Regions from separate parts of the Pseudarthrobacter sp. NPDC080039 genome, predicted to be linked through region 2. Evidence: riboswitches for the same ligand, from Rfam matches in the RefSeq annotation. Region 2 holds a riboswitch; each other region holds the start of a gene.
The links. A riboswitch is a leader RNA that binds a small molecule or an ion and turns the genes downstream of it on or off. The one in region 2 is predicted to bind cyclic di-AMP.
Positions count from the first base shown of each region.

Region 1: linked by a shared signal. The riboswitch ahead of AB0313_RS10620 (glycoside hydrolase family 16 protein) and the one ahead of AB0313_RS12795 (hypothetical protein) in region 2 are both predicted to bind cyclic di-AMP.
Region 3: linked by a shared signal. The riboswitch ahead of AB0313_RS13525 (NlpC/P60 family protein) and the one ahead of AB0313_RS12795 (hypothetical protein) in region 2 are both predicted to bind cyclic di-AMP.

Region 1 covers NZ_JBFBKY010000007.1:117,994-128,425, forward strand. Annotated here, with positions in the region: gene AB0313_RS10570 (DoxX family protein) at 1-208, shown strand, start outside; gene AB0313_RS10575 (hotdog domain-containing protein) at 338-1,336, shown strand; gene dnaB (replicative DNA helicase) at 1,333-2,715, opposite strand; gene AB0313_RS10585 (hypothetical protein) at 3,466-4,032, shown strand; gene AB0313_RS10590 (FMN reductase) at 4,029-4,655, opposite strand; gene AB0313_RS10595 (PhzF family phenazine biosynthesis protein) at 4,764-5,612, opposite strand; gene rplI (50S ribosomal protein L9) at 5,705-6,157, opposite strand; gene rpsR (30S ribosomal protein S18) at 6,175-6,414, opposite strand; gene AB0313_RS10610 (single-stranded DNA-binding protein) at 6,539-7,111, opposite strand; gene rpsF (30S ribosomal protein S6) at 7,185-7,490, opposite strand; cyclic di-AMP (ydaO/yuaA leader) riboswitch at 7,866-8,015, shown strand; gene AB0313_RS10620 (glycoside hydrolase family 16 protein) at 8,021-9,115, shown strand; gene AB0313_RS10625 (glycosyltransferase) at 9,260-10,432, shown strand, end outside.
Region 2 covers NZ_JBFBKY010000010.1:29,137-39,568, forward strand. Annotated here, with positions in the region: gene AB0313_RS12760 (dehydrogenase) at 1-757, shown strand, start outside; gene AB0313_RS12765 (6-carboxytetrahydropterin synthase) at 761-1,156, shown strand; gene AB0313_RS12770 (glycosyltransferase family 4 protein) at 1,123-2,241, shown strand; gene AB0313_RS12775 (nucleoside deaminase) at 2,309-2,815, opposite strand; gene AB0313_RS12780 (phosphatase PAP2 family protein) at 2,871-3,674, shown strand; gene upp (uracil phosphoribosyltransferase) at 3,687-4,322, shown strand; gene AB0313_RS12790 (glyoxalase superfamily protein) at 4,367-4,780, shown strand; gene AB0313_RS12795 (hypothetical protein) at 4,853-5,563, opposite strand; cyclic di-AMP (ydaO/yuaA leader) riboswitch at 5,569-5,730, opposite strand; gene AB0313_RS12800 (glycosyltransferase family 39 protein) at 5,904-7,967, opposite strand; gene AB0313_RS12805 (glycosyltransferase family 39 protein) at 7,974-10,139, opposite strand; gene AB0313_RS12810 (bifunctional glycosyltransferase family 2/GtrA family protein) at 10,136-10,432, opposite strand, start outside.
Region 3 covers NZ_JBFBKY010000011.1:81,458-91,889, forward strand. Annotated here, with positions in the region: gene AB0313_RS13500 (molybdopterin-binding protein) at 1-69, opposite strand, end outside; gene AB0313_RS13505 (DUF6457 domain-containing protein) at 66-362, opposite strand; gene AB0313_RS13510 (NTP transferase domain-containing protein) at 359-1,090, opposite strand; gene AB0313_RS13515 (HNH endonuclease) at 1,159-1,659, opposite strand; gene AB0313_RS13520 (NlpC/P60 family protein) at 1,940-2,701, opposite strand; gene AB0313_RS13525 (NlpC/P60 family protein) at 2,808-3,476, opposite strand; cyclic di-AMP (ydaO/yuaA leader) riboswitch at 3,559-3,753, opposite strand; gene AB0313_RS13530 (peptidoglycan DD-metalloendopeptidase family protein) at 3,866-4,693, opposite strand; cyclic di-AMP (ydaO/yuaA leader) riboswitch at 4,698-4,940, opposite strand; gene AB0313_RS13535 (metal-dependent transcriptional regulator) at 5,049-5,750, opposite strand; gene serC (phosphoserine transaminase) at 6,022-7,152, shown strand; gene AB0313_RS13545 (DUF3027 domain-containing protein) at 7,215-7,733, opposite strand; gene AB0313_RS13550 (cold shock domain-containing protein) at 7,740-8,123, opposite strand; gene AB0313_RS13555 (hypothetical protein) at 8,364-8,597, shown strand; gene AB0313_RS13560 (helicase-associated domain-containing protein) at 8,608-10,432, shown strand, end outside.

The sequences.
Region 1 (10,432 bases), on a different contig from region 2:
GGTTGCCGCACTCCTTGTCCTGGACATGCTGGGCGCCCTCTTCCTGGTGCATGCCCCGGCAGGTATCTTCGCCGCAAACGGAGGATATGAGCTTGTCCTGCTCCTGGCCACAGCAGCCTTCGCACTGGCGCTCACCGGCGCCGGCCGCCTGTCCCTCGACCGCCTCCTCTTCAGCCGCAGCAATTCGAGGTTGTCAGTCCTGGCCTAGCGGACTCTTCCAGAGACCTGCGACGGCGGTTGTGCACCCGGGTGCGCGGCCGCCGCCGCACTTTAACCGCCGGCAGTCCCCCGCAGGACCGAACCGGCCGGTAACCTGCGCCGTCAGTAAGATCGCAGCATGACTGAGACCGGCCGCCCCAACTCCGTAACCCTCCGATTCCTGGCCGCTCCCACCGACGTGGGCCACAGCGGCTCCGTGGACGCCGGCACCGTGCTCGAGTGGGTGGACAAGGCTGCGTATGCCGCAGCGGTGGGATGGGCCAAGTCCTACTGCGTGACCGCCTACGTGGGAAACATCCACTTTGCCGATCCAGTCAACAGCGGCGACATGGTGGAAGTGGAGGCCACGATCGTCTACACGGGCCGGTCCTCCATGCAAATCCACACCGTGGTCTCGTCCGGGGATCCGAAGGGCGGCCCGGCCACGATGCGCAGTCAGTGCATGGTGATCTTTGTGGCCGTCGGCGAGGACGGCAAACCCATTCCAGTGCAGCAGTTCGAGCCCGCGACGCCTGCCGAGATCGAGCAGCGCGACCACGCGCTGGCCAGGATCAAGGTCCGTGAGCGGATCGTCGAAGCTATGAACGGGCAGGAATATACCGATGCCGGAACGGCGGAGCGGGTGACCTTGCGCTTCATGGCCGCCCCCACCGACGTTAATTGGGGCGGCAAGGTCCATGGCGGCATCGTCATGAAATGGATCGACGAGGCCGCCTATGTGTGTGCCTCACGCTACTGCGGACGGGACACCGTTGCAGTCTTCTCCGGCGGCGTGCGCTTCTACCGGCCCCTGCTGATCGGCCATGTGGTGGAGGTCGAAGCCCGGCTGGTCTACACCGGCACCAAGGGCATGCATATCGCTGTCCACGTCCGGTCCGGCGACCCAAAGGGCCGGGAGCTGCACCTCACCACGTACTGCCTCACGGTGATGGTGGCCCGCGACGGCGACGGCAACTCGGTGCCGGTCCCCGCCTGGGTGCCGGTCAGCGGGGAGGACAAGCGGCTCCACGCACATGCCCGCGAGCTCCTGGAAATCCGGGGGACAGCTCCGGGCAACCGGCTGCCCAACCACCTGCTGGCCGGCGCGGCTCCCGCAGCCGCCGCTAACGGAGCCTAGAAGCCGCCGCCCCCCGAGTCGCCCGCCATGTTGGCGAATCGGGAGTAATGGCCCTGGAACGCCACCACGATGTCTTTGGTGGGGCCGTTACGGTGCTTGGCCACCAGGATGTCCGCTTCCCCTGCGCGGGGCGATTCCTTGTCATAGACGTCTTCACGGTGCAGCAGGATCACCATGTCGGCGTCCTGTTCGATGGAACCTGACTCACGGAGGTCAGAGACCATGGGCCGCTTGTCCTGGCGCTGTTCCGAGCCACGGTTCAGCTGCGACAGGGCGATCACGGGCACCTGGAGTTCCTTGGCGAGGAGCTTGAGCGCACGGGAAAACTCGGAAACTTCCTGCTGGCGCGATTCCACCTTCTTGCCTGAGCTCATCAGCTGCAGGTAGTCGAGGATGACCAGCTTGAGATCATGCTGCTGCTTCAGCCGGCGGCACTTGGCCCGGATTTCCATCAGGGACATATTGGGGCTGTCGTCAATGAACAGCGGGGCATCGTTCATCCTGCCCATGGTGGTGGCAATCTTCGACCACTGCTCGTCCTTGATGGTTCCCTTGCGCAGGTCCTGGAGTCCAATGGTGGCCTCGGCGGAGAGCAGGCGCATGGCGATCTCGTTCCGGCCCATTTCCAGGGAGAACATCACCGTGGAGAGGTTGTTCTTGATGGCTGCGGAGCGGGCGAAATCCAAGGCAAAGGTGGATTTACCGACGGCCGGGCGGGCGGCGATGACGATCATCTGGCCCGGGTGTAGTCCGTGGGTCAGTTCATCAAGTTCGTAGAAGCCGGTGGGCACACCGGTCATGCCCTCCCCGCGGTGGCCGGACGCCTCGATCTCGTCCACCGTTGACTCCATGACGTCCTTCAGCACCACATAGTCTTCGGCGGTGCGGCGTTCCGCTACGGCATAAACCTCTGCCTGCGCCTGGTTGACCAGGTCCTCCACCTCGCCGTCGGAGCCATAACCCAGCTGCACGATCTTGGTTCCGGCGTTTACCAGCCGGCGGAGCACTGCGCGCTCGGCCACGATCTCCGCGTAATACCCGGCGTTGGCCGCGGTGGGAACGGTCTGGATGAGCTCGTGGAGGTAGGCCGGGCCGCCGATCCTGTTGATTTCAGCGCGCTTGGTCAGCTCGTCGGACACAGTGACGGCGTCCGCGGGCTCGCCCCGGCCGTAGAGGTCGATGATGGCCTCATAGATGGTCTCGTGTGCCGGGCGGTAGAAATCCTGCCCGCGGAGGATCTCCACCACATCCGCAATGGCATCCTTGGACAGCATCATGCCGCCCAGGACCGACTGTTCGGCCGCGATGTCCTGGGGAGGTTTGCGGCTCGCATCCGATCCACGGGTTGCCTCGACGGGGTCCAGATGCGCGATTGACAAAGCTGCCGTCCTCCATTTGTACCGGGTGTGCCCCGGTGGTCCATCCTGTTCGCAGCCGCCAATACAACCGCCGCCACCTGTCCAGGTTTACAACCAGGCCGCGACAATCGGATGCGGGGTCGGCCACACCTCCGACCGGGACTTATCCCCAGATTCCACAGTTTTCCACAGAGGGTGTGGAAAACTGGTGGAGGGCCGCGTCCAGGCTGCAGCTGGAACACCCGTAGTCCGGCCGCGAAGAACAGGTACCCCGCTACGGTAGCCCCGGTTGCGCCAGCGGCAAAGCCAACATGCCACGACCTCTGTGGATAACCTGTGCAGTATGTGGCATAGCTTGTGCACAGCCTGTGGGGAAATCTGTGGACAAAATAAAAATTTGAGCAGCATCGCCCTCCTGAACTGCGAAAACACTGCAGGCCGCATGTGGACTGAATATTTCTTCCAGGGAATTTCATCCACAGGGGTGGGCCGGGTGCTTGGGTGTGCGGGGAGGAGTCCGTCGCCTTCGAAAGGGTCAGGAGCGGAAGCGTGGCGCTCCTCATATTCCGCGTCTGGATTTTGTGCAATCCCCCCGGACCTGTACGCGGCCCGGTACATATTGCTGTGGATAACCAGGATCAGGCTTAATATCTAGGTACGCCCGGGAGTGCAGGAGCACAACCGGCAGCAGGAAGATAAGGCCGGCCGAAGGGCCGGCTCGGCAACCGCACCTGGCAGCGGCCAGGAAGTTACACAGAACGGCTTGTGAAAATGGAATCCCTCGCGGTCCCGGTCCTTATCCTGCTCGCGGTGGTAGCGGGGGTCACGCTGGCCTACCGCGCGGTCCGGAAACGCAGAACAGCCGATGATGCCGCCCGGCCCCAGCCTTCCGTCTCCGCCAAAGAGCTTGCCCGCGCAGCGGCCGACAGGCTGTCGGAAGACCAACACCGTCGGCTCTACGCCCTGATCGCCCAGGACCAGGGCTTGGCCGCCATCAAGCTTTACCACGAGGTCACAGGAGACGGCGTCCGGGCATCACGTGATGCCGTCGGCGCTCTCACTGCCCACCCGCAGCCCTATCGGAGCCAGGCGCCGCAGCAGGTCGCCGAACAAGACGAGGACCAACCAACGCGGTTCCCGTACCGCTACCGCGCCATTGCCAGCAAGGGCGATGTCACCCGGGAAGTAAGCAGCAACATGCTCAACGACGAGATCTACGGCAGGATCCGGACCCTGGCCCGCAACGGTGAGACGGAGGCCGCGGCGAACGCCTTGACGCGGCACTCTGATATTTCAATCACGCAGGCACGGGAGTTCATCGCCCTGCTGGACGATTAGCGCGGCCCAGCAATGCCGGCGAGCAACTGCTCGAACGGGAGGGACTCCAGCGGAGCGGGCTTCCTGCCGGGCTGGGGCCCTTCGAGCAGCCGTGTGAACTCGCCGGCGGCGCGTTCAATCCGGTCCCCGAGCGACCCTCCGCCCTCTTCAGCGCTCCCCCAGTCCTGGGGTCCTGCAAAGACGCCGGTGGCAGCCATGCGGGTGCGGAGGTAGCTGAACAGCGGCCGCATGGCGTAGTCAAGGACCATCTGGTGCCGGTCGGTGCCGCCGGTGGCGCCCAGCAGGACCGCCTTTCCGTCCAGCGACTTGGGGTCCAGAACATCTATGAAGGACTTGAAGAGGCCACTGTAGGACGCACTGAACACAGGGGTCACCGCGATGATTCCGTCCGATGCCTCCACCGCTGCGATCACCTCCGCCAGGCGGGGGGCGGCGTAGCCGGTGACGAAGTTGTTGGCAATGTCCACGGCCAGGTCGCGGAGCTCCACGACGTCCACGTCCACCTGGTATCCGCCGGCCATAAGCTGGCGCCGGGCAGCTGCTGCCAACTGGTCCGCCAGCAGGCGGCTGGAGGAGGGTACGCCGAGCCCTGCAGAAAGGACGGTGATGCGGCGGGTTTCCATGGCATTCTCCTGGTGCTTGTTCTATCCATCATATATGCGTTTGCATCTACATGAGTGAACTGCTTGCGCCAGGAAAGTATTCCCGCCCGACTAACAGGCCTGCCCCTGTTAGAGCATCACGCTTCCCCGAATGCCGGTGGTGGAGTAGCCGCCCACCCAGATGTCCCCATCTTCGGCACTGACGTGGATGCGGCCCGCCCGGCCCAGGACAGTCCCCTGCGACGCCACGTACCGCTCCGGGGCCCTGCCGGTCTCCATCAGCCACTGCGCTGCTCCGGCATTGAAGCTGCCGGTGACAGGATCCTCCGCCATCGCATCACCGGGCAGGAACGTGCGGACTTCGAAGTCGGGCCCGTCGCCGGCAGGGCAAGGACCAATGGCACCGATCTTCAGGTTGCCCATGGCCGTATAGTCCGGCGCGAGGGCCAACACCTGCTCGGCAGTCTCGAGCAGGACCCCGATCCATTCGGGACCGTTCACCAGCCAGGACGCGTCGAGGATGTCTTCTGCGCGCACCCTTAGCGCCGCGGCCAGCTGCCGCCGGACCGACGCTTCCACGGCGCCGAATCGTGTCAGGGGCGGCGCGGCGAAAGCCAGCCTGCCGCCGTCGCGCTTTACCCGGACCAGCCCGGCAGCGCATTCCTGCACCACATAGCCGTCGGATTTGGGAACTCCGCCGGCTTCCAGCCACGTATGGGCCGAGCCCAGCGTTGGGTGCCCCGCGAAGGGAAACTCTTCCGTGCCCGTGAAGATCCTGACCCGGTAGTCGGCGCGCGGGTCCTTCGGCGGCAGGAGGAAGGTGCTTTCAGAAAGGTTGGTCCAGTTCGCAAACTGCTGCATCGTTGCTGAGTCCAGGCCCTCGGCATCAAGGACAACGGCGAGCGGGTTGCCCCGGTAGGGCTGGCCGGAGAAAACGTCGACCTGCTGGAAGGGGCGGCTGCGCGCTGTCGGATTCACCGGAGCAGGTTACCACCGGCACATGCGAAGACCCCCACCGCCGGAATCCGGCGATGGGGGTCTTCTGCAGTCGTAACTGCCGGGCCGTAGGGCTACTTGCCTGCCACTACGTCGAGCTCGATCACAGCGGCAACGTCAGCGTGGAGGCGGACGTTGGCCTGGTAGGAACCGACCGACTTGATGTGTGCGGGCAGTTCAACCTTGCGCTTGTCGATCTTGCCAAGGCCAGCGGCCTCAACAGCGTCAGCAACGTCGCCCTGCTTGACGGTGCCGAACAGGCGGCCGGACTCGCCAGCCTTGACGACCAGCTTGACCGGCTTGGCGGACAGCGCAGCAGCCTGCTTCTGAGCATCTTCCAGGGAAGCGTGCTCGCGGGCGGCGCGGGCAGCCTTGATGGACTCAACCTGCTTCTCGCCACCCTTCGACCAGGTCAGGGCGAAGTTGCGCGGCAGGAGGTAGTTACGTGCGTAACCGTCCTTGACCTCGACAACATCGCCAGCTGCACCGAGACCGGTGACTTCGTGGGTCAAAATGAGCTTTGCCATGTTAGTTAATCCCTTCCTTAGCCGCGGCCAGCGCCGGAGTAAGGCAGCAGAGCAACTTCGCGGGCGTTCTTGATTGCCTGGGCGATCTTGCGCTGTTCCTGCACCGTAACGCCGGTAACGCGACGGGCGCGGATCTTGCCGCGGTCGGAGATGAACTTGCGCAGCAATGCTACGTCCTTGTAGTCGATGACAGTGATGTCAGCGGCCTTCAAGGGGTTGGACTTTGGTTTGGGCTTACGGAGTTCAGCCTTAGCCATCGTGGAGCTCCTATTCTAGGGAGCCCGTGGATATTGATCCACGGGATGGTGGTGGTCCGACGGCGGCAGCAGCTTGAGTGCGTTGCGCACCCTTGCCGTCCCGGCGCCGGGCCGTTGTTTGGGTTTAGAAGGGAGGTTCGGAATCGGGGCCGTTGCCCCAGCCGCCTGCGTTGGACACACCGGGCGTGGCCCAGGGATCGTCCTGTGCAGCCTGCTGGTTGCCGCCGCCCCAGCCTCCACCGGAGTTGCCGCCCTGGTTTCCACCAGAGTTGCCGCCTCCGAAGCCACCGCCGCCGCCACCGCCGAAGCCGCCGCCACCTTGGCCGCCGGAGCGCTGGGTACGGTTGACCTTGGCATTTGCGTAGCGCAGGCTGGGGCCGATTTCGTCGACCTCAAGCTCGATAACGGTGCGCTTTTCGCCTTCTTTTGTTTCGTAGGAACGGCTCTTCAGGCGGCCGGTCACGATAACGCGCATTCCCTTGGTCAGGGATTCGGCAACGTTCTCGGCTGCTTCACGCCACACCGCGGCGCGGAGGAACAGGGTCTCCCCGTCCTTCCACTCGTTGGACTGGCGATCAAAGGTACGGGGGGTGGAAGCAATGGTGAAGTTCGCTACTGCGGAACCCGACGGTGTGAACCGCAATTCCGGGTCATTGGTGAGGTTACCGATGACCGTAATGGTGGTCTCGCCTGCCATCTACTGCCTCCTTGTTCGATCCTGGGTGAAGAGTGCGTTTCCTGCGGGGTAAAGAATGAGGACCATTGCTGAATTACTCAGCAACAACCTTCTGCTCTTCGGGGCGGGTGATCTTGGTGCGCATGATGGTCTCGTTAAGAGACAGCTGGCGGTCAAGTTCCTTGGCGGTCTCCGGCTTGGCAGTGAAGTTCACCACGGCGTAGATACCTTCGGACTTCTTCTTGATGTCGTAAGCCAGACGGCGACGGCCCCAGATGTCAACCTTCTCGATGGTTCCACCATCGTTGGTGATGACGTTCAGGAACTTCTGAAGCGACGGCTCAACGGTACGCTCTTCGACCTCGGGGTCGATGATTACCATCAATTCGTAAGGACGCATATGTGAACCCACCTCCTTTGGGCTAAGCGGTTACGGCATTTCCGTAACAGGAGGTTCATTTGCGATTCCATGCAATGCCTCGCCTCCGGAACGGGGGCAGGACGCAGCACAGACTTCAATATCCTAGTGCATTTGGACCCGATAGGCGATTCGCGCTTGACTCAAGGCTAGTCCCGTGATGCCTGCCGCGGCGTCCCTGGCCGGGCTATGTGGATAACCCGCCGCCCGTCACGTCCGGGAAAGCGATACCCCTTGAGCGGTACACCAGGACGTGAGGCCCGTTACCTAATTGTGATTTTCGCCGGCGTGTCGTGTACGGTCATGGGGGGCCGCCCCCAGCCGGCCTCAATCCCGGAGGACGCCCAGCTCTGCCGCCTCCGTGATCCACCAAGTTTCCAGGCAGAGGCGGGGGACCCGAGTGTCACGGGCCTGGCTTACGCCTGCCCTCGGGGTGAAGCCGCATCCAGGCGGCCGGATGGCCTCATCCGAACCCGACAGCTAACTCCGCAGGCGTTGAGAGGTAAAACCCCATGCCCGCATTCCTTAAAAGCAGCGCGAACCCGGCGCACCGTTATCAAAATGAAACCGCCCCTGCCACCGCCACCCCGCCAATGCCGGCGGCCAAGCGAAAAGTGAGCCGGCTGCCTTTGCCCCTCACGGCCGGACTCGCCGCCGCACTCCTTGGCGCTGCGTCCCTTGGCCTCGGCCTTGCCCAGGGCAATGACACGGCGGACGTGGCCCGAGTGGCCAGCGCCGCCGGCACCGGCAGTGAAGCAACGCCGCAAACTGCGACTGCTCCCCCCTCCGCCGCACCGGCTCCCGCCCCCGCAGTCGAGGCCCCTCCGGCACCCGCACCCTCCCCGGCCCAGCCCTCCGCCCCGGCGGCGGCACCTGCCGGGCCGGCTCCCGCGGGCGACTCCCCCATCGCCGTGGCGCCCGCCGCGGCGCAGCTGGCAAACAGCGGCACCCCGATGCCGACCGGCGTTCCCGGCAACTGGACCATGACCTTCGCGGACGAGTTCAACGGAAACGGCCTGGACAGCGCCAAGTGGGCCAGCTGCTGGTTCTCGCCCGGCTGCGGCACCATGAACAAAGTCTCCACCAGCCCCTCCAACGTTTCGGTGGCCAACGGGAACCTTGTCCTGGGGCTCAGCTCTTCCACGTCCGGCGCCCTCGTGTCCACCAACCCCAAGGGCGGTGCCGGCAGCGGCTTCCAGTTCACCACCGGCTATGTCGAGGCACGCATCAAATTCCCGGGCAACGGCAACGGGCTCTACAACTGGCCCGCCTTCTGGACCACGGGACAGTCCTGGCCCGCCACCGGCGAGAATGACATCGCCGAGGTACTCCAGGCCAAGATGACCGTTAACTACCACTCGTCGTCCGGCTCGCAGAACCAGGGTGGCGTCGGCGGCAACTGGGCCAACGAGTACCACACGTTCGGGCTGCACCGGATGGCCAACTCGTCGGACGTGTATTTTGACGGCGTCAAAGTTAAGTCCTATCCCACCAATGACGGCAATGCCCCTCAGTACATCGTCCTGAATGTGGGTGCCTCATCCACCAACCCCGCCTACGGACCCCAGTCCCAGGTCCTGGTGGACTACGTGCGCGCCTGGCAGTAGCCGGCCCCTTACCACCGGGTGAGGGGGGCGACGGCGGGACCTCCCGCCGTCGCCCCCTTTCCCGCGGCTTTCCTCAAGGTTGCCTAAAGCAACCGCTCCATGGGAAGTGTGATCCATTACACTCTTGCAATGAGGCTCCTGTACGTGACGGAAAGCGTGCCCAACCGGGATCCGGAACTTGGGGACGGAAGCTCGATGATTCCGTACGAGGTCATCCTGCACCTTCCGGCAGAAGTTGCCGTCACCCTGCTGACTTTTTCCGGCCCGGTCCCCGTACCTGCAGAAATCAGGGATCGCTGCGACTCCGTCTACGAACTGGCCCCCCGGGAAGAACTTTCAGCCTTTGTCCGCTCCCTGGGGGGCCTGGCGGGGCTGGGGAAGCACCGCCGTGACACCCCTTCCGCCCGCGCGGCAGCCGCACGTTTGTCGCAAGGCAGGGACGCCACCCTCATCCACGGCCCCCACGCCCTTTTCCTGTCCCACGAGGTGTCCGGGCCCGTTGTGCTGCAAACAGTGGATCCCTGGTCCATCCGCGCCGGCATGGACACCGCCATTGCGCACACGCTCCGGCCCGCCTACCGGCTGCGTGAACAACTGGCGGCACGGGCTGAACGGCAACTGCCGGTGCGGGCACGCCTCCTGACCGTCGGGGCACAGGATGCCGCCGTGTGGGCGGCAAAACTGGGCCGCCCGGTGAGGAGCATCCCCAACGGAACTGCGGTGGGGAGCCGCACCCGCCGTGAGCGTGGCACACCCGTCGTGTGCTTTGCCGGCAGCCTGAATTACGCCCCGAACGTGGACAGCGCCACCGTTCTGGTAAAGACGATCGCGCCGCGGGTGTGGCAGGAAGTTCCGAACACCCGGTTTGTCATCGCGGGGCGCCGGCCCACACCGGCGGTCCAGGCACTGGCCGGCCCGCGGGTGGACGTCCTGGCAAACGTTCCCTCCATCCTGGACGTCTTCCACGGGTCGGACGTGGCAGTCTTCCCCGACGAACATGGCGTGGGCATCCGCAACTCCGTGCTGGAAGCCCTCGCTGCAGGGCTGCCCGTGGTGGCCACCCCGGTGGCGGCCAGGGAACTGCCCGCGCACCCGCTGATGACCGTGGAAGGCAGCCGGGACCGGCTTGTCCGCAGGATAGTGGAACTTCTCACCGCGCCGGAACTGCCGCAGGGGACTCCTGCAGCCGTTCCGGCGAGAGGTCCGGCAGGAGAGGTCCGGTCATGGGACACCGTGGCCGGCGAATACCTGGCGGAAGTACGGGAGGCCGCGGCCTCCCCATCCCCGGCCGGCCGGCTTTCGCCGACGAACGGGCAA
Region 2 (10,432 bases):
GTGGAAGGGGCAGCGGGTCTTTTGCCTCAACCCCCACCAGGACCTGTACGTGGTTCCGGTGGAGTCGCTGACCAGGATTCCGGATGGCGTTCCGTCCCGGCGCGCGGTCCTCACGGGCACGGTGGAAACGGCCGTCAACGCGCTGTGGGAGGCCGGGCCGCGCCTCGGGGACCGGATTGCCGTTGTCGGAGCCGGCCTGGTGGGCGGCATGGTGGCAACCCTGCTGCGCACGTTCCCGCTGCAGCGGCTGCAGTTGGTGGACCTTGATCCCGGCAGGAAGCAGCTCGCGGACAGCCTGGGCGTGGACTTCGCACACCCTGACGAAGCCTTGGCCGATTGCGACATCGTTTTCCATTGCTCGGCATCCCAGGGAGGGCTGGAGCGCAGCCTGCAGCTGGTGGGGGATGAGGGCGACGTCATCGAAATGTCCTGGTACGCGAACCGTGAGGTAACAGTGCCGCTCGGCGAGGACTTCCACGCCCGGCGGCTGTCCATCAGGGCCAGCCAGGTGGGCGCGGTGGCCCGCGCCCGGCGCCACCGCCGGACCAACGCGGACCGCCTGGACCTCGCCGTATCGCTGCTCAAAGATCCCGTTTTCGATGTCTTCCTGACCGGTTCCTCCCGCTTCGAGGACCTGCCGGAAGTCGTCCAAAGCCTGGCAGACGGCACCCTGGAAGCCCTCTGCCACGTCGTTGAGTACCCCGCCAGCAGCCGTGCGTCCAACCCGGCCGCCGACAACTCCGGAAACCCGAGGTAAACCATGTTCAGCCTGACCGTCCGCCGCCACTTCATGATCGCCCACAGCCTGCCCCGTGAAGCGTTCGGTCCTGCCCAGGGCCTGCACGGGGCAACCTTCGTCGCCGAGGTGGCGTTCCGCCGTCGTGCCCTCAACGAAGACGCGATCGTCCTGGACATCGGCGCCGCCGGGACCATCATCGAGGACGTACTGGGCGCCCTGAACTACCGGAACCTGGACGAGCACCCGGATTTCGACGGCAAGCTCACCACCACCGAGGCCCTCGCCGAATACATCGCGCAGAAGGTAGCCGCCAGGATCAAGGACACCGCGGACGGCCCTGAACTCGCTGGACTCGACGTCACCCTCCGCGAGAATCCGGATGCGTGGGCCACCTATTCGCTGGACCTCACCACCTGAGCATGGGCCCCATCCGCCTGCTGGTTCCGGGCAACATCCGCCACAGTTCAGGCGGCAACGTCTACAACGCGCGCCTGGTTGCCGGCCTGCAGGCCCTCGGCGCTGACGTGGACGTCGTCGCCGTCGAGGGCAGCTGGCCGGACGCCGGCGCAGGGGAACGACGGCGGTTTGGTGCCCTCCTCGGAACAGGGGAACCTGCGGCAGGGCCCGGGCAGGCAGTGGTCCTGGTGGACGGGCTGGTGGCCGTTGGTGCCCCGGACGAGCTGGAACTGGCGGCCACCGCAGGGCGGCAAGCATGGGTCCTGATACATATGCCTGTTCCGGAAAGTGCCGGGCGAGCGGCCCTTGAAAGCGAAGCCCGTGCCCTCCGCGCGGCAGCCGGGGTGATCTGCACCAGTACGTGGGCCGCAACCCGGCTCGCGGAACGCGGGCTTCCGCAGCCCGCCGTTGCCCTCCCGGGAGTCGACCCAGCCCCTCAGGCCACCGGCTCCAAACCTCCACACCTGCTGGTGGTCGCAGCGCTGCTGCCCAACAAGGACCAACTGCTCGCCGTGGAGGGGCTGGCCCACGTGCGGGACCTCCCTTGGACTGCGTCATTCGTGGGCTCGGACCAGGCGGACCCCGACTATGCGCGGGAGGTGCGGGGAGCCATCACAGCAAGCGGGCTGGGGGAGCGGGTGCTGCTCACCGGTGAACTGGCAGGCGCCGCGCTGGAAGCCGAATGGGCACGTACGGACCTCAGCCTTTTAGTGTCCCGGCATGAAGCATTCGGCATGGCGGTCACGGAGTCGGTGGCCCACGGAATCCCGGTGCTGGTCAGGGGCGGGACAGGAGCGGTTGAAGCGCTTGGCCTCGGGACGCTGGCAACGGACGACGGCGACCCCTGGCTTCCCGGCGCGGCCCTGCCACTTCCCGAAGGGGGACAGGAGAGTCCCGGGCGGCTGGGCCGGGTCCTGCGCCAGTGGTTTGAGGATCCGGAGACCAGGGAGAACTGGCGGGCCGCGGCCCGGGACGCACGGACGCGCCTCCCTGACTGGAGCAGGACAGCGGAGGAGGTTCTGGCCTTACTGGCTCCGAAGGGCTGACGGCACGGCCCGGGCGCAACAGCGGGCCGGCCGCCGCTGGGCCGCAACGACCGGGCCGGCAGCCACTTCAGAGGCTGCTGCGGTGGCTGGCAAAGAACTCGCGCAGCAGCAGGGCGCACTCTTCCTCGCGGACCCCTGGATACACCTCAACCCAGTGGTTGAGCCGCCGTTCGCGGAGGATGTCGAACACCGATCCGGCAGCGCCTGCCTTTTCGTCCCAGGCGCCAAAAACCACCCTGGGAATCCTGGCCAGGACGATGGCGCCGGCGCACATGGCACAGGGTTCCAGGGTGACCACCAAGGTGCAGTCGGACAACCGCCAACCGTCACCCGCACCGCCGGCGCTCCTGGCGAGTTCCTGTAACCGCGCCGCTGCTTCCCTGATGGCCACCACCTCGGCGTGGGCGGTGGGGTCGCCCAGTTCCTCCCGTTGGTTGCGTCCGGAACCCAGCACGCCGCCGTCGGGCCCAATCACCACGGCGCCGATGGGCACGTCCTCGGTGGAAAGGGCACGGCGGGCCTCGATCAGGGCAAGGCCCATCCAGGCGTCGTGTTTCTTTTCGGGCAAAGGCATGGCTCAATGATAGTTTCGGGGATACTCAGGTTACTTACCGATGCCGGGAGGCAGCATGGACACTCTTCGGGACCGCATAAGTATTTGGTTCAAACCCTATGCGGCGCTGGTGCTGACCATCCTGGTGGGCGGCGTGATCATCGTGTCCCTGGCGCTGCTCGGAGCTGAGGTCTACGACAACGTGGTGGACTCGGCCGGGCTTGCCAACCTGGACAAACCGGCTTTGGCCTTTGCCGAAAGCCTGCGCAGTCCCGGGCTGGATGCATTCGTCACCGGCTTCACGAACATCGGCGGCGGCGTGGGCATGCCCATCCTGGCCAGCATCCTCACTGCGTGGCTGACCTTCCTCGGCCGGAACTGGCGTCCACTGATCCTGGTGGGCGGTGCTGCCGCGGCCTCCATCACGGCCACCACTTTGGGCAAGAAGCTCGTGGGACGTACCCGCCCGGACCACGCTGACGCCGTTCCCCCTTACGAGGACTCGCCCTCTTTCCCCAGCGGGCACACGCTGAACACCACAGTGGTGATCAGCCTGATCGTGTACCTCATTTGCCTGCAGTTCCAGTTGATGTGGGTCCGTGTCAGCGCCATCACGGCCGGCACCATCTTCATCATTGCGATGGGCCTGAGCCGGGTTTTCCTTGGCCACCACTGGCTGACGGACGTCATGGCGGGCTGGCTGCTGGGGTTTGCCTGGGTGGGCGTGGTGATTATGGCCCACCGGCTGTTCCATCTCATCCGCAGGCGGGAGCATGCCGGCGCTGCGCCGTCGTTCGACCGTCCCATTGTCCGGGACGTCGTGGCCCAGGAAGTGCACGAGGGTGGAGGCTCCGGACCCGGGAAGGGCAGCGCCGGATGATAGTTTTGGGGGATGCGCACTCTCGTTGTTGACCACCCCCTGGTCGCCCACAAGCTCACCGTCCTGCGGGACAAGAACACCCCGTCGCCGGTTTTCCGGCAGCTGACGGAAGAGCTGGTGACCCTGCTGGCGTACGAGGCCACGCGGGAGGTCCGCACGGAGCCCGTGACCATCGAGACGCCGGTCAGCACCACCATTGGCACGGCCTTCACCAAGCCCACCCCGCTGGTGGTCCCCATCCTGCGCGCCGGCCTTGGAATGCTGGAGGGCATGACCAAGCTGGTCCCCACCGCTGAGGTGGGCTTCCTGGGCATGGCCCGGGACGAGGAGACGCTGGACATCATCACCTATGCGGAGCGCCTTCCGGAAGACCTGACCGGGCGCCAGGTCTTCGTCCTGGATCCCATGCTCGCCACCGGCGGCACCCTGCGGGAAGCCATCAAGTTCCTGTTCAAGCGCGGGGCGTCCGACGTCACGTGCATTTGCCTGCTGGCGGCCCCGGAAGGACTGGCCCGCCTGGAGGAGGAGCTGTCCGGTGCCAACGTTCACGTCGTTCTGGCTTCGATCGACGAGAAGCTCAACGAGAAGTCCTACATCGTTCCGGGCCTCGGTGACGCCGGTGACCGCCTCTACGGCATCGCAGGGTAGTTTTCACCCTTTCTGGAAGCTGTCCCTGCCGCTAGCCTGTGCGCATGGACTGGAAACTCGAACTTGTGTACGTTCCCGTCACGGGCGTTGACCGCGCCAAGGACTTCTACGTCAACAAGGTGGGCTTCAACGCGGACTACGACGAGCGGCCATCCGACAACATCCGCTTTGTGCAGCTGACGCCGCCCGGCTCGGCCTGCTCCATCAGCATGGGCGAAGGGCTCCTTGACGCCCCTGCCGGCACGGGAACCAACCTCCAGCTGGTGGTCGACGACATCCACGCGGCGCACGACCAACTGAAGAGCAATGGTGTGGACGTCAGTGATATCGAGGTGCTTCCCTGGGGCCATTTCGTGTATTTCGCCGATCCGGACGGGAATAAGTGGTCGGTCCAGTACATCCCGTGGCGGAATGCGGGCCGGGGCGCGGGGCAGGGCGGGGCGGGGGCCGCGCCTTAAGGCAAACGGCGGCCCGCATCGTGGTGATGCGGCCCGCCGTTAGCTGCCGGAATGTCCCCGGTCCGGGAGTGCCTAGTACCAGTTGTGTGCCAGGTGGAAGTTCAGGGCTCCGCAAGGCGACTGGTAGCTCTTCTTGATGTAGTCCAGTCCCCAGTTGATCTGGGTGCGGTAGTTGGTGAGGTAGTCCGCGCCGAACGTTGCCATCTTTTCGGCAGGCAGGGACTGGACGATGCCGTATGCGCCGCTGCTGGCATTGGTGGCCGTGGTGGTCCAATCGGATTCCTTGGTCCACAGCGTCTGCAGGCACTGCATCTGGTCCGGGCCCCAGCCAAAAGAGGACAGTTGGCCGGCAGCGTAGGCCTGGGCACCGGCAGGATCGTTAATCGCGACGGCGGGTGCCGGCTCGGGTGCGGGAGCGGGCGCCGGCGCCGGTGGGGCAGGGGCGGGAGCAGGTGCCGCAGGGGCGGCCGCGGGAGCTGGTTCGGCCGCCTGCGGTGCCACGCTGATGGCGGCCGGAGCCGGGTTCGTTGCCGGGTTGGAACGGATTTCGCTTTTCTCGATACTCATTTGGGCATCGGACGCAGCGGTGGAAGAGTTGGACCCGGTGGATGACACCGGAGTCATGCTGCTGGTTGCCTGACCTGCTGCGCCTACCCCCACCAGCACCGCACAGGATGCTGCGAGGATCCCGGCGCGCTGGCCGAGGGTTGTCTTCTTTGCCCGCTGCGCGGCCCGGTGTTTAGCCTTGGCATGCAGGCGTGCTTCTGCCTTGTTCTTGGACATGATTGATCGCCTCTCACACCTGCGGAGTTAGCTGTCGGGTTCGGATGAGGGCATCCGGCTGTACGGAAAGATCACGTACTGGCTTAACCCCAAGGGCATTCATTGCCCGGGACGGTGGGTCCCCCGCCTCTGCCGTTGCTCAATCGGGAATCCGGGGAAGCGGCAGAGCTTGGCGTCAACCCGGGATATGCGGCCCGAACGCGGACCGCACCCAATCGACGGTACAGGAAGATCGCGCGAAAGTCACATTTAGGTAACGGAAGTCACGCGCTCGGGCGCGCCGCATTGCGCCTGCACCGTCTTCGCGGGGCAGGCGCAATGCGGCGAGGAGACCTGCCCGTTACCTCGCCAGCAGGTAGACCGTGGTGCCGCCGATGCTCTGTGGCGCAAAGTTGTGCGCCACCCACTGCGCTATCTGTGCAGCGGCATCGGATCCGCTGCTGGAGCGCATGGTTCCACCCGCGATGAAGTAGTGGATTTTCCCCTGCGCCACCAGGTCCTGGAATTCCGCCAGGGTAGGCGAGGGATCGGTGCCGTTGAAGCCGCCGACCGCCATCACCGGCAGTTCCGTCGCCAGCTGGTAACCGGCCGCGTTGTTGGAACCCACCACTGCTGCGGACCACGTGTAGTTGGACGCGCCGTCCTTCAGCGCCGCCACGAGGTCGGCGGACGGGGTGGGCGCGCCCAGGAGCCCGCCCATGCCGCCGCCGCGGCCACCGGCGAAGCCGGCTCCGCCGCCAAATCCGGTTCCGCCCTGTGCTGCGCCGCTGAAGGTGCCCTGTTGCCTGATGCCGCCAGGGGCGGCCGGCTGCCGGGTCCCGCCGGTTCCGCCAGGAGCGCCTCCGCGCCCGCCTGCGCCGGCACCGCCGGGGCCGAAGCCCTGCACAGGCCCCGCGCTGACGATTGCTCCGCTATGGGCGGTCGCCGCCGTCGTGATGGAGTAGGCCAACGGTCCGGCGAGCGACGCTGCGATGGCGAGCGCCGCCGTCGTCCGTTGGAGGGAACGCGGGCGCAGGAAGCTCGTGAGTCCTGCGCCTGCTGCGGCGGCCAGCCCTCCCAGCAGGACCACCCAGCGCAGCCACGGGCCATAGGCGGTCGTGGTACCCAGAAGGTAGAAGGCCATGAGGCCCGCTGCCGCTACGGCTGCAGCGAGGAGGGAAGCTGCAACGGCCTGCTGCCGGTGCTGCCACAGAAGGACGGCGCCCAGGCCGGCCAGCCCGGCGATCCCCGGTGCCAGTGCCACCGCGTAGTAGGGGTGGATGATGCCCGCCATGAAGCTGAACACCAACCCCGTGACCAGGACCCATGAGCCCCAGATGATGACAGAGGCACGGACGGCATCAGTGCGGGGGGCGCGGCGTCCCACCCACAACAGGCCCCCCGCGAGGATCAGGGCTGACGGCAGAAGCCAGGCGATCTGGCCACCGAACTCGCTGCCGAACATCCGCAGCAGGCCGGGAATGCCCCAGCCGTTGCCGCCGCCCACGCTGCCCGTCTCCTCGCCGGTCAACCGGCCCAGCCCGTTGTAGCCGAGGGTAAGTTCCAGGATGGAGTTGTTTTGTGATCCGCCGATGTACGGCCGCATGCCGGCCGGCGTCAGCTCAACGGCCAGCAACCACCATCCGGCCGAGGCCACCATGGCCGCCCCTGCAGCTCCCAGCCGGAGCAGCCGCCGGGGCAACCTGCCCGGCCCCGCCACTGCATAGGCCAGCGCGAAACCGGGAACCACCAGCAGCACCTGCAACTGCTTGGCCAGGAATCCGAAGCCCAGGAACACGCCGGCCAGCAGAAGCCAGCGCAGCCTGTCGTCCTGCACGGCGCGGAGGACAGCGTAGGCGGCAGCGGTCATGAGCAGCACCAGCAGCGCATCCGGGTTGTTGAACCGGAACATCAGCGTGGCAACCGGGGTAAGGGCCAGGACCGCCGCGGCCAGCAGGCCCGCCCGGTGCGCCAGCCGGGCATCGCCGGTTGCCGGCGCGGCCGTCCGGCGCACAGCCAGATAGAGCAGCCATGCCGTCCCCACCCCCATGAGCGCTTGGGGAACCAGGATGCTCCAGGAGCTCAGGCCGAAGAGCCGGACCGACAGCCCCATGACCCACAGGGAGGCCGGCGGCTTGTCCACCGTGATGGAGTTCGCGGCGTCGGAGGAACCGAAGAACCAGGCAGCCCAGTCCTGTGATCCGGCCTGGGCTGCCGCCGAATAGAACGCGTTTGCCCAGCCTGAGGCCCCAAGGTTCCACAGGTACAACACTGCGGTGCCAGCCAGTACTGCCGCCAGTTCAAGCCGCCGGCGGAGTGCCTGGGGGTCGTGCACGACGCCGGCAGAGGCTGCACGTGGTGCAGGAACCCGGTGTCCGGGGGCGGTTCGGAGTGCAGTTGCATGGGTTGGGGAATGGCTGGTCATCGCGTCCTACTTGGTGAGTTTGTACACGGTGGAGCTGCCGACGGTCTCGGCCTGGAAGTTGGCCTGGACCCACGCGGCCACCTCGGAGTTGCCGCCCCGGCCACCCATGCCGCGGCCGCCCATGCCGCCGCCCTGGATGAAGTAGCCGATCTGGCCTTTGGCCACCATGTCCTGGAACTGCGCGAGGGTGGGGTAGGGGTCCCCGCCGTTCCAGCCGCCCAGCGCAATGACGTTGGTGTTGGTGGCAAGTTCCAGGCTTGCCGCCTGGCTGGCGCCGGAGACGATCGCGGACCATTTGGTGGTGGTGGACGAGAGCAGTGCGGTCACGGCGGCGTCCGCGGGTCCCTCACCGCCGGGTCCACCCGCCGCGCCACCCGGACCACCGGCAGCCGGGTCGGCGCCGTTGGCCGGACCACCAAATCCGTTGGCGGGATCGAACCCGTCGGTGCCGGTGGTTGCCCCGTCAGTGCCTGCAGCTGCATCCCTGCCGTCGGTGCGGTCGCCGCGGAAGCCCGCGGCACGGTTTCCAAAGCCGCCCGCCGACGAACCCGCCGGCCCCGACGTCGGAATGGAACCGGCATGTGCGGTCGCAGCAGTGGCAAGGGTCCAGGCGGCGGACCCAAGTCCCCCGGCAAGAAGCGATATGACGACGACGGCGGCCGCACCCGCGCGCCGGAACCGTCCGGTGGTGCGCCCTGCGTCGAGGCGCAGCAGGATTGCCGCTGCGGCGAGGACGCCGAGGACGATGATGGTCACACGGAGCCAAGGCAGCCACGATGCATCGCGGCCGAGCAGGACTGCGGACCACACCGAGGTGCCGAGGACGGTCACGGCCAGGACGATCCGGGCAGCCCAGGATTGGCGGCCGCGCCAAAGTTCCACTGAGCCAATGCCTACCAGTGCCGCGATCGCCGGTGCGAGCGCCACGGAGTAGTAGGGGTGGACTATTCCGCTCATGAAGCTCAAGACTCCGGCGGTGACCAGGAACCAGCCGCCCCACAGGACCAGCGCGCCCCGGCCCGGTGAAGTGCGTGCCTCACGGCGCGTGAACCACAGCCCGGCCACCAGCAGGATCAGGGCGGCGGGCAGGAGCCAGGAGACTTCGCCGCCAAAGCTTGTCCCGAACATCCGCAGCACGCCGGCCGCACCGCCGAATCCGCCGTTGCCGCCCCCGAAGCTGCCTCCCGGCCCTCCGGCAGCACCTCCGGCGCCACCGCCGGGCATGCCTTCGCCGGACCCGGTGATCCGGGCCAGGCCGTTGTAGCCGAAAGTCAGTTCAAGGAAGCTGTTGGTGGTGGACCCGGCCATATACGGACGGTCCGAGGCAGGGGTCAGCTGGAAAAGGGCAACGTAGCTGCCGGCCACGACGAGTATTCCGCCCAGTGCGCCGAACAGATGCGCCACCCGCCTGCCCAGCGTGGTGGGCGCGGCCCACAGGTAGGCGAGCCCCAGCGCCGGAACGACCAGGAAGCCCTGCAGCATCTTGGCGAGGAACGCCAGGCCGATCACGGCTCCTGCTGCAACAAGCCACTTCCAGCCGGCACGTTCGATGGCCCGGGTAGTGAAGTACGCTCCCAGCACCAGGCACAGGGTGAGCATGGCGTCCGGGTTGTTGAACTTGAACATCAGCGCCGCAACGGGCGTCAGGGCCAGGGCGCCGCCGGCCACCAGGCCGGCAGCCGGTCCCGAGACCCGCTTGACGGTCAGGTAGAGGATGCCGACGGCGGCCACGCCCATGAGTGCCTCCGGCACCAGCATGCTGAGCGGCGAGAATCCGAAGATCCGTCCTGCGAGGGCCGGAATCCACAGTGCCGCGGGCGGCTTGTCGACCGTGATGGCGTTGCCGGCGTCCAGTGACCCGAAGAGGAACGCTGTCCAGTCCTTGGTGCCGGCCTGGATGGCTGCCGCGTAGAAGGAGTTCCCAAAACCGGTGGCCGCGAGGTTCCAGAGGTAGAGGATCCCGGTGGCCACCAGGAGAGCGGCTGCTGAAGGACGGACCCAGCGGGGCTGGCTGCCGAAGGCGTAACGTGTCCAGCGCCGGTCAGGATGGGCCGCTTCGGTCCGGGGCGCTGCGGGCTGTGCCGCGGGTTGAGGGGCCACGGCCGGTTCGCCCGCTGGGGGCTGGGGGACAGCGGTGGAACCGCCACCCGCCGTTTCGATGGTGGAGGTCATGATGCTGCCGTTTCTGTGGAGGTGGCTGAAGTGTTGAGGTTGGTGGGGCTGGGGCCGCCTGCGGCGGCCGACTGCCCGCGGGGTGTGCGTTCACGGAAGACCCATAGCCGGAACAGCAGGAACCGGGCCGCGGTGGCTGCGAGGTTCGCCGCCACCACGGTGACGACTTCCAACCACCGGTCCGGCGTCGTCGTGCTGTGCACCAGGGCCAACGCGCCGGAAGTGAGCAGCAGGCCGATGCCGAACACTATCAGGCCCTCGAAGTGGTGCCGGACCGGGTTCCCGCCCTGGAT
Region 3 (10,432 bases), on a different contig from region 2:
TTCTCCGGCCGGGACTGACGCTTCCGTCCCCGGCGGAACCTGGGGACGGCTCAGGGGTCCTGCCGTCATTCGCCGGGAGTCCCGGCGGTGGCTTCCTTGCCGTAATCAGCTGCCAGGGAACGCGCTACGGCCAGCGCCGAATCCATGGAAGCGGAGTCCATTTCCCTGCCCGGGGCAGCGGCCAGGCCCGCGGCGAAGCCGGCAATGAAGGTGGTGAGCGGAGCTGCAGGCCGGACGACGGCATGGGCGGCGACGCCTGCAAGTGACAGCACCGCATTGACGTCCACCTGGACGTCCTCAAGCTTGTAGGCCTGGAGGAGCGCCCTGCACCACTCTTCCAGCGTTTCGTCCTGGCTTTTCACGTATTGCCTCCCACGTTAGCTCCGCCTGCGCGCCGGTCCTGGCTTCCGCGCTGGTTCCCGGCGGCGATCCCCAGCGCGGCAGCATCCTCCCAGGTATCCACATCGGAGGTGGACCCGGCGGGGACTGTGACTAGCTGCACGTCCAGACTAGCAAGGAGCGCACGGACGGACGCGTTGACCAAAGCTTTGCGTGCGGCCAACTCCCTGCATGCCCTGTTTAACTCTTCCGTGCTATAAAAAGCTGCCAAGGGCTGGACCCTGCCGCCCTCGTCCCTGGCCATGACGCCCCGGCCGGCGGCTCCCCCGGCCAGTGCCGGGTCAGGGCAGTCGGCAAGTGCGTCGCGCAGTGCTGACACGGCCCCGGCCGCCAGCGGCATGTCGCAGGCCAGCACCAGGGTGTGCGGTGCCGGTTCCGCATTGTCCGCAAGGGTGGCCAGGCCGGCGGCGATGGCAGCTGCGGGGCCGGCAAATGGTGGTTCCTCCCGGCAGGTCAGCAGGCCGGACGCCCAGGACGGCGGAGCGAGAGGGGCTTCGGTAGAGTCGCTGGCCCGCAGAAAATCAATTCCGCCTACCACGACAGTTCGGCGGGCGCCCGCCGACGCAGCCACGGCGCGCTCCAGCAGCGTCTGGCCCCGGAAGACCAGCGACTGCTTGGGGACGCCACCCAACCGCGAAGAACGTCCACCAGCCAGGACCAGGGCATCAAAAACCAGCCTGCTCGCTTCCATTCACCCAGCCTAGCGACCAGACGCTCCGCTGGCCGCAGGACCAGACGCTCCGCTGGCCGCAGGAGGGGTCAGGCAGCGCGCTCGGGAAGCAGGAAGGGATCCCATGCCGGGGTTGGCTTCTCGAGTTCCTTGATCTGCCAAATCGTTCCCCGCGGCGGCTCGGGCACAAACCGCAGGGTCCAACCCATCTCAGCAGGGGTGTGGTCACCCTTGACGTTGTTGCAGCGCAGGCAGGCGGCCACCAGATTCTCCCACGAATCGGCCCCGCCACGTGACTTTGGGTGCACGTGGTCGATCGTGTGCGCCGCCTTACCGCAGTACGCACATTTGTGTCCATCGCGCCGGAGCACGCCCCTGCGGCTGACCGCCGTGGAGTGGTTATACCGGGGCCGGATGTATCTGTTGAGGAGGATCACGGACGGGCGCCCAAGGACGTCGGTTGGGCCCACGACGGGGTCGTCCCCTTCGGCCACAACGCTCGCCTTGCCCGTGAGCACAAGCACCAGCGCCCGGCGGAAGGTGATTACCGCCAGCGGTTCATATCCAGCATTCAGAACGAGAGTGCGCATGCACTTACCTCTTCACGGCCGCACCCGTCAGGGGCACGAGGGCCGGCTGCCCTCGGCATGTCCGGGCTATGGATCGACATCACAAGAGTAAACAAAGAAGTGCAAAATCAGGTAATCGCCCACTCGGCGGGCCTCTCCGGCGACTTGGCGGCCGGGGCGGGAGGTCGAGTGAACGCGACCGGCCGGGAGATTTTAACGACAAAAGGACCCCTGCCTCATTGGCAGGGGTCCCCGCGGCGATCCTTTGGCCGGCGTCCGTTCAGGCCGGCAGCGGGAATGCCTAGCTGACGCGGATGAAGACGGGGCCGGAACCGACGTTGGCGCTGAACACCACGGTCTGGTTTCCGTTGAAGCCGCCGTGGACAGCCATGCCGTTACCGGCGTACACAGCGATGTGGGCCATTCCGGAGCCGCCGTTGGCGTAGTAGATGAGGTCGCCCGGCTGCGCCTCGGCTGCACTGACCGTGCGGCCCAGGGAGAGGTAACCGGCAGGCCAGTCGTGGAAGTGGATTCCGACGGCAGCCAGGGAGTTGGTGACCAGCATGGTGCAGTCCTGCACCACGCCCAACTGGGCGTAGGCCGCGGCCAGGATGGCAGCACCCTTGCCACTGGCGGAAGGGTGGGCGGCAGGAGCGGCCGGAGCAGAGGCAAGCGTGGCCGTGACCTTCGGAGCGGCAGCCGGCTGGGCTGCGGGGGCAGCTTCCTGCACCGCAACCTGGGGCTCGGGCTCAGCGACGGGAGCCGGCGTCGTGGTCACAGCCGGCTTCTCGAAGCTGATGGCGATGGTGGAAGCCGCAGAAATCGGCGCGTCGACGGCGGATTCAACTTCCATGGCGGACGCCGGCGCGGAATCACGCTTGGCGTTGGCATCAGCGGCATTTGCGGCGATGCCGCTGGTCAGGACCAGACCGGAAGCGGCGGCAATCACAGCGGCCTGACGGCCCATTCCGCCGGCGTTGTCGGTGACAGCCTTGGCGATAACAGCGATTGAGTTGGTTTTGGTGACCTCGGCGCGGTGCCGTGCGGTAGCACGAGTCGTCATCAGTTCTCTCTTTCGTTTTTCCTCAGGCGGCTGTGGCCGGGCAGAGGGAGTTGGACCCGCCGGCATCTTGGGGGCATGCCGGCGCGTCCCGAACGGGGGTTAGCTATTAGGAAACGCGGATGAAGACGGGGCCGGAACCGACGTTGGCGCTGAACACCACGGTCTGGTTTCCGTTGAAGCCGCCGTGGACAGCCATGCCGTTACCGGCGTACACAGCGATGTGGGCCATTCCGGAGCCGCCGTTGGCGTAGTAGATGAGGTCGCCCGGCTGCGCCTCGGCTGCACTGACCGTGCGGCCCAGGGAGAGGTAACCGGCAGGCCAGTCGTGGAAGTGGATTCCGACGGCGGCCAGGGAGTTGGTGACCAGCATGGTGCAGTCCTGCATCACGCCCAGCTGGGCGTAGGCCGCGGCCAGGATGGCAGCACCCTTGCCGCTGGCGGAAGGCTGTGCGGCAGGAGCAGAGCCGGTGGCAACGGCTGCCGTGACCTTTGCACCCGCAGCCGGCTGGGCTGCGGGGGCAGCTTCCTGCACGGCGACCTGGGGCTCGGGAGCCGGAGCAGCGGTGGTCTTGACGGTGGGCCGTTCAAAGGAAACCGTGGCGGTGGGGGCGGCGGTCACGGCGAGCGACGTCTGCGCCGAACCGGACTCGGTGGAAGCGGAGACACCGGCAGTGGTGTCAGCTGCAGTGGCCGGCAGGCCCATGCTCAGAACCAGGCCCGATGCGGCGGCCACAACGGCAGCCTGGCGCCCTACGGTTCCGGCGTTTGCAGTCATGGCCCTGGATACGGCATCCAAGGGGTTGGTGCGCACCGTTTGGGCACGGTGGCGCGCAGAATGATGGCGTGAAGACACGAAGGTAGCCTCTCCCAATGCCTGCGAGGTGAGCTGTCGGATTCGGATGGGAGTCACCCGGTCACAAGCTTCCTGGGAAGCTTGTGACTTAACCCCAAGGCCTTCTGGAGAGAAGGCCAAAAATTGGTTCCCCCGCCCCTGCCAGACGATGAAATGCGAACGGACCTTGAGCGGTGGCAGAGTTAGGCAATCCACTCAAGAGCGTCAACTTCGGAAAAGTTGACGCAAGTTAGACGGTACAGGAGTTCTGCTTGAATGTCACATTCAGGTCACGGCACGTTACCCGGATCTGAGAGTTGGCAATCATACGGTTACAGCCAACCCATCGGATCGACCACTTCGCCGTTCACCTGGACCTCAAAGTGCAGATGGCATCCCGTGGAGGCGCCTGTGGTACCACTCAGGGCCACAACGTCTCCCCTGGACACGGTCTGCCCCACCTTGACGTTGAAGGACGACAGGTGGTTGTAGGTGGTCTCCAGCCCGTTGCCGTGGTCTATGACCACACGGTTTCCGCCGCCGAACTGGTGCCAGCCTGCGAAAGTCACGGTTCCCGTTGCGGCAGCCATAACAGGCGTCCCGCATTGGGCCACGAAGTCCTGCCCGCGGTGGAAGTCGCCGGCGCCTCCGGTAATGGGGCTGACCCGGTAACCGAAGGGGGAGGCGGTCACAAGCGAGGCGAGCGGTGCCGAGAGCGTGCCGGCGGAAGCCGCGCGGGTCACGGAGCCGGCCGACTGGGCGCTGAGGAGCTGCTTGAGCTTCCCGTCCGGGTCCGCCTGGGTCACCACTGCAGAGCGGCTGAAATCGATTTGAGCGCCAATATCCGCGGAAATCTGGGGTTGCGGACTGACCGACGATGCCGCCAGGGGGGCGGAGCCGGCCGCATCCGTCGCCATAACCGGACTCGTGGCGGGCATGGCGACTGTCAGGGCTAGACCGGTGGCGGCAAGGGCAATCCCGGCCTTCTGGCCTATGCCGCTGGCGGCGGCAAACTCCGTCATCTGCCGGAACGGACCCCGCCTGCGCCGGGCATCGCGGTGGAGGTCGCGGGGGCGCTCCGTTGCGGCACCTTCGACAATCCGGGCTGCCGAAGGGGGGCCGGCCGCGCGGCGGCGTCCCCTGGGGGTCTGCGTGGTCAAGAAGGGTTCCTCTCTGGAGAAGCCTGCGGAGTTAGCTGTCGGATTCGGGTCAGAGAGATCAAAGACCCGGCCCGCCACCGGCAAGCTTCGGCACAGGGGTATTCCCGGAAGAATCCTTCACTGGAGAGGCTTGCTGCTGACGGACTTCACCCCAAGGCAGTCCCCCGCTGCCGGTTGTGGTTCCCCCGCCTCTGCCAGTTACGACTCGTTCACCTGATCCGCTGGCAGAGCTCGGCTCCGGATCAGGTAACGCTTAAGTATCAACGATTGCTTCCACTATAGGGGCTAAAGACCCTAGGTAACAATTCCGTTATCTTTGCGTGGAAGGGCTGTCACGGGGTATGAACTGCCCCGGTCAGGACTGGCGGACGGCGACGAAAACATGGGCTGCGACCTCCGGCGGGAGTTCCAGTGCGCCTTCAATACCCGGCACCCGGACGGAGATGTAGTCGCCTACACGCTCAAGCGCCACGGCAGCGCCGGGCCGGATGCCACCTTCGTCCAGTTGTGCCAGCAGTTCCGGCTCCACCTGGATCGGTTCGGCCAGCCGGCTGATGGTTACCCCGGAGGCAGGGCCGTAGTTCTTCATCGCTTCCACGAGGCTGATGGCGCCATCGGCAAAGCCGGGTCCCGGTTGTCCGCCGAGGGCTGCGAGCCCCGGAATGGGATTGCCGTACGGAGACTCAGTGGGCCGGTCCAGCATCTCGTAGATCCGCCGCTCCACCCGCTCGCTCATGACGTGCTCCCAGCGGCAGGCCTCGTCGTGGACGTAGGCCCAGTCCAGACCAATGACGTCGGCAAGCAGGCGTTCGGCCAACCTGTGCTTCCGCATTACCTCGGTGGCCCGCTTGCGGCCCGTGTCCGTCAGTTCCAGGTGCCTGTCGCCGGAGACCACCACGAGTCCGTCACGTTCCATCCTGCCGATGGTCTGGGAAACCGTGGGCCCGGAGTGGCGCAGACGCTCGGCGATACGGGCCCGCAGGGCAACGATGTTCTCTTCCTCAAGCTCCAGGATGGTCCTGAGGTACATCTCCGTAGTGTCGATCAGATCCGTCATCCAGCTCAGCTCCTCGAGCGCAGTACCTTGCGTTGTCCCACCGTACCGCCTGTTCCCGCGAGGTAGTCCGGGGAAAAGCTTAGCCTATTTTGACTTACTCCGAATAGCCGAGGGTGTCCTGTCTCAGTGTCTGGACTTTGAAGCAGCCGGTTCCCGCGCGCCGCGACTATTCAGGCAGAATGGGAGGGCCAACAGCGCAGCCGCCGCCGACGGCAACCCTTCACCAGACCGTCCGGACCAAAGCCCCCGTCCCTGCCGAATTGGAGCACCTGTGAGCGACACCAGCATCACGATCCCTGCCAACCTCCTGCCTAAAGACGGGCGGTTTGGGGCCGGCCCGTCAAAGGTCCGGCAGGAACAGATCGATGCCCTGGCCGCAGCATCCAAGACCATTCTGGGCACCTCCCACCGCCAGGCACCGGTGAAGAACCTGGTGGGGTCCATCCGTGAAGGATTGAGCCAGTTCTTCCGCGCCCCGGAGGGCTACGAGGTGGTCCTCGGCGTTGGCGGCTCCACCGCGTTCTGGGATGTCGCGAGCTTCGGCCTCGTGGAGAAGAAAGCCCAGCACCTGTCCTTTGGCGAGTTCGGGTCGAAGTTCGCTGCAGCCACCAACAAGGCACCCTTCCTGGACGCATCGTCCATCATCAAGTCCGAACCGGGCACGCGGCCCGCAGCCCAGGCGGAGTCCGGCGTGGACGTCTACGCCTGGCCGCAGAATGAGACCTCAACGGGCGTTGCCGCCCCGGTCCGGCGGGTGTCCGGAGCCGACGAGGGCTCGCTGGTCCTGATTGATGCCACCTCGGCTGCCGGCGGCCTGGACGTGGACGTTGCCCAAAGCGATGTCTACTACTTCGCGCCCCAGAAGAATTTCGCCTCAGACGGCGGCCTGTGGCTCGGCCTCTTCTCCCCCGCCGCCCTGGATCGCGCCGCCCGCATCAAAGCCGGCGGCCGCTGGATCCCGGACTTCCTGGACCTCCAGACGGCCATCGACAATTCCCGCCTGAACCAGACCTACAACACGCCTTCGCTGTCCACCCTGGTAACCCTGGACGCCCAGGTCCAGTGGCTGAACGCAAGCGGCGGCCTGGACTTTGCGGCGGCCCGCACCGCCGATTCGGCCGGCCGGATCTACAGCTGGGCGGAAGCGTCCGAATTTGCCGCCCCGTTCGTGGCCAAGCCCGAGGAACGCTCCAACGTCATTGCCACCATCGACTTCGACGAATCGGTGGATGCTGCCACCGTGGCGAAGGTCCTGCGCACCAACGGCATCGTGGACACCGAGCCCTACCGCAAGCTGGGCCGCAACCAGCTGCGCATCGCCACCTTCGTGGCCATCGAGCCCGACGACGTGTCGGCTCTGCTGGCCAGCATCGACTATGTGGTGGGCGAACTGCGCAAGTAGCAGCCGGTTAACGTACGACGGCGCCGCCCGGGTTGGTCCCGGGCGGCGCCGTTTGCGTGTGGTCAGGAAGTCCTTGCCCCGTCCGAAGGCTCCGCGCCGTCGTCGGACCGCCCTTCGTCCGCAGACCCATCTCCCACTGCGGAGGATTCTTCCTGCTGTCCGTCCTCGGGTTCCTGCTGCTGCTCGTCCTCGGGTCGGACGCGTTCAGCCCACGGCACCCACTCCGGCGCAAGGATGGAATCCTCGGACGGGAGCAGGCCCAGCTCGTTGACCGTGACCACCTTGGAGCGCGAGTTGCGGGTCAGTACCGCGTACCACTGCCAGCCGGCGTAACCGGGCAACCGGGACTCGAACAGGTGGGTGACCAGCCGGTCCCCTTCGCTCTTGGCAGCCAGGTGCGCTCCGACCGTGGCGGCGGGCGTGATGCTTTCCACCGCGGTCCGGGCAGCATCAACCGCAGCGGCCAGGAAGGCGTCCGGTTTGCCCGTACGCCAGACCGGCACGCCTGCCTTGCGCTTGGGCGGAGTCTTGGCACCCTGCTCCTGCACTGGCGTGCCCGGCTGGTCAGATTGGGGATTCATCGGCGCTTAGACGTCCAGCTCGTCGGCAACCTTGCGCAGGGCGGCCGCGATGGCCTTGCCCTTGTTGCCATCCGGGTACTTGCCCTTGGACAGGGTCCCGGAAAGGTTGTCCAGGACGGTCACCAGGTCCTGCACCAGCGGAGCGAGGTCCTTGGCGCTGGGGCGCTTGGCCTTGGCAATGGACGGGGTCTTGTCCAGCACCCGCAGGCCCAGCGCCTGGGCCCCCTTGCGGCCATCCGCCACGCCAAACTCCACCCGGGTTCCGGCCTTCAACTCCGTTACGCCCTCGGGCAGCGACGACTTCGGCAGGAATACCTCCTGGCCGTCTTCCCCCGCCAGGAACCCAAAGCCCTTATCCTTGTCATACCACTTGACCTTGCCGGTAGGCACGTAATCAACCTTCTTCGTTCTGTCATGAGACACGGCCGCCTGCCACCGCATCCGCATTGTTGTGCGGGTTCAAGGTATGGCACGCGCAAACCGTGTTGGTCTGTATCCTTCAAGGTTATCCTGCCGCGTGCCCAGTTCATGCTTCCGAAGGCATTGTTCCGCCCCAGGCGCAAGGCACGCAGCCCCCGCCCGCAGGCCCGGCTTCGCTGGCAGCCACCTGGCCGCTGTAGCGTTACGACCATGACCTCCTTGCGTTACCGGCGGCCGCTGATGGTCCTTGCCGCTGTTATTGCCGTGCTTTCCCTTGTGGCCGTGGGAACCGTCATGGCCCTTGCGTTCGCCGGGTCCGCGGCCCCGACGTGGATCACCTATGCCGCCCTCTACGGACTGCCGGTGGCCTTCATCCTGATGCTCCTGCTGGTCCTGGACGGTGTGGCAGCCCGGCGCCGGTCCGGAAGGGCCGGGCAGCGGTAACGTTGGACTGATGTCCCTTATTCGTGCGCTCGGCAAGGACCTGGAGGCACGCACCGACGATTCGCTGCGTGCCCTCTTCGCCGCGCGGCCGGACCTGATTTCCCCCTCTGTTCCGGACTTCGCCGCCCTGGCCGCACGCGCCACTTCCCGGGTCAGCGTCCAGCGGGCGCTTGAGCGGCTCAACCGGCCACAGATGCAGGTCCTGGAAACCCTGCACCTGTGCACCAACACCGACACCGGGCACAGCACCTCCGCGGAGGGCCTGCACCACCTGATCCGCGGTTCGTCCCTGGCCGTCATCGAGGAGATCCTGCGGACCCTGCAGGAGCTTGCCCTGGTACATCCGGCCGCTCCCCCGCACGGCACCCCTTCCACTTCCGCCGGGCAGCGCTTCTACCTGCCCGTGGGCTCCCTCAAGGACGTGGTGGGCATCTACCCTGCCGGCTTGGGCCGCAGCTACACGGAACTGGTCCGCCTGCAGCCGGCGTTCGCGCAGCGGGCAGTACAGCTGGTCTCGGAACTGCACCGCACCGGATTTGCCGTCCATAACGCCACCACCCCCATGGAAGCCGCGCTGTCGCTGCAGCACTGGACGTCCTCTCCGGCGGCACTGCAGGACATCCTCGCCCACGCTCCGGAGCGCACGGCGGCGCTGCTTGCCAAGTTCCGGAACTGGGCCATGGGTGCGGTCCCCCAGGCGCAACGCAAGGCATCGGTCACGTCGGAAGGGGCCGACGTCGGGCCCATTGACTGGCTCCTTGCCCGCGGACTGCTGGTGCCGCTGGACGCGGCCCATGTGGAACTGCCGCACAGCGTGGGACTTGCCCTTCGCGGCGGCGCGATCATTGACGACTTCACCCTTGCACCGCCGGTTCCGGAGCTCGGCCGGACCACCGCGGCACTGCGCCGGAACGCGGCCCTGAGCGCAATCTCGGAAACCCTGCGGCTGGTGTCCGAACTGCTTCACGCCGTTGCAGGGCACCCACTGCCGACGCTGCGCACCGGCGGCGTGGGTGTCCGTGAGTTGCGCCGGCTGGCGGACATTCTGCGGGTTGAGCAGGCAACGGTGGGCCGCCTGCTGGAACTGTGCGGCCTGGCCGGTCTGATCCACCTGGACGTCGACTCCTCGTCGTGGGTGCAGCCGCCGCAACTCGAGTGGCTGGTGCTTCCGCGGCAGGAACAATGGCTGTGGCTGGTGAACGCCTGGCTGGCGAGCGAACGCGTGCCATCGATGGTGGGCCAACCGGTAAACCCGGCCCCCGGGGCCCCAGCCGGCAGGTCCGCCTCGGGCACGACCATCCCGGCGCTGTCCGCCGGCGCGCAGCGGCCCGACGCCCCCGTGGTCCGCAAGCGCATCCTTGAGATCCTGGACGAGCTGACCCGGGAAGCGGCTGAGGGGGACGGCGCCGCACCCGTCCTTGATGCCGCCGCCGTCCTGCAGCGCGCGGAATGGTCCCAGCCGCGGATGGCGCGGCGCTTCAGTTCCCTGATCCGCGGCGTCCTTTCCGAAGCCGAAATGCTGGGCCTGGTGGGGTCGGGCGCCCTGAGCCAGCTGGGCAGCGCCTTCGCCGCAGACGATCCCGACGCCGCCCTGGCCATTTTGGGCGAACACCTGCCCGCTGCCCTCAACCATGTGCTCCTGCAGGCGGACCTGACCGCGGTGGCCCCGGGCTACCTCTCCCCCGAACTGACGGAGAAGCTCCTGGTGATGGCCGATGCCGAAGGACAAGGCCCGGCCACCATCTACCGTTTCTCCGCCGAGTCGATCAAGCGGGCACTGGACCACGGCTACGATGCCGGCGGACTCCTGGCGTTCCTCCGCGAACACTCGGCCA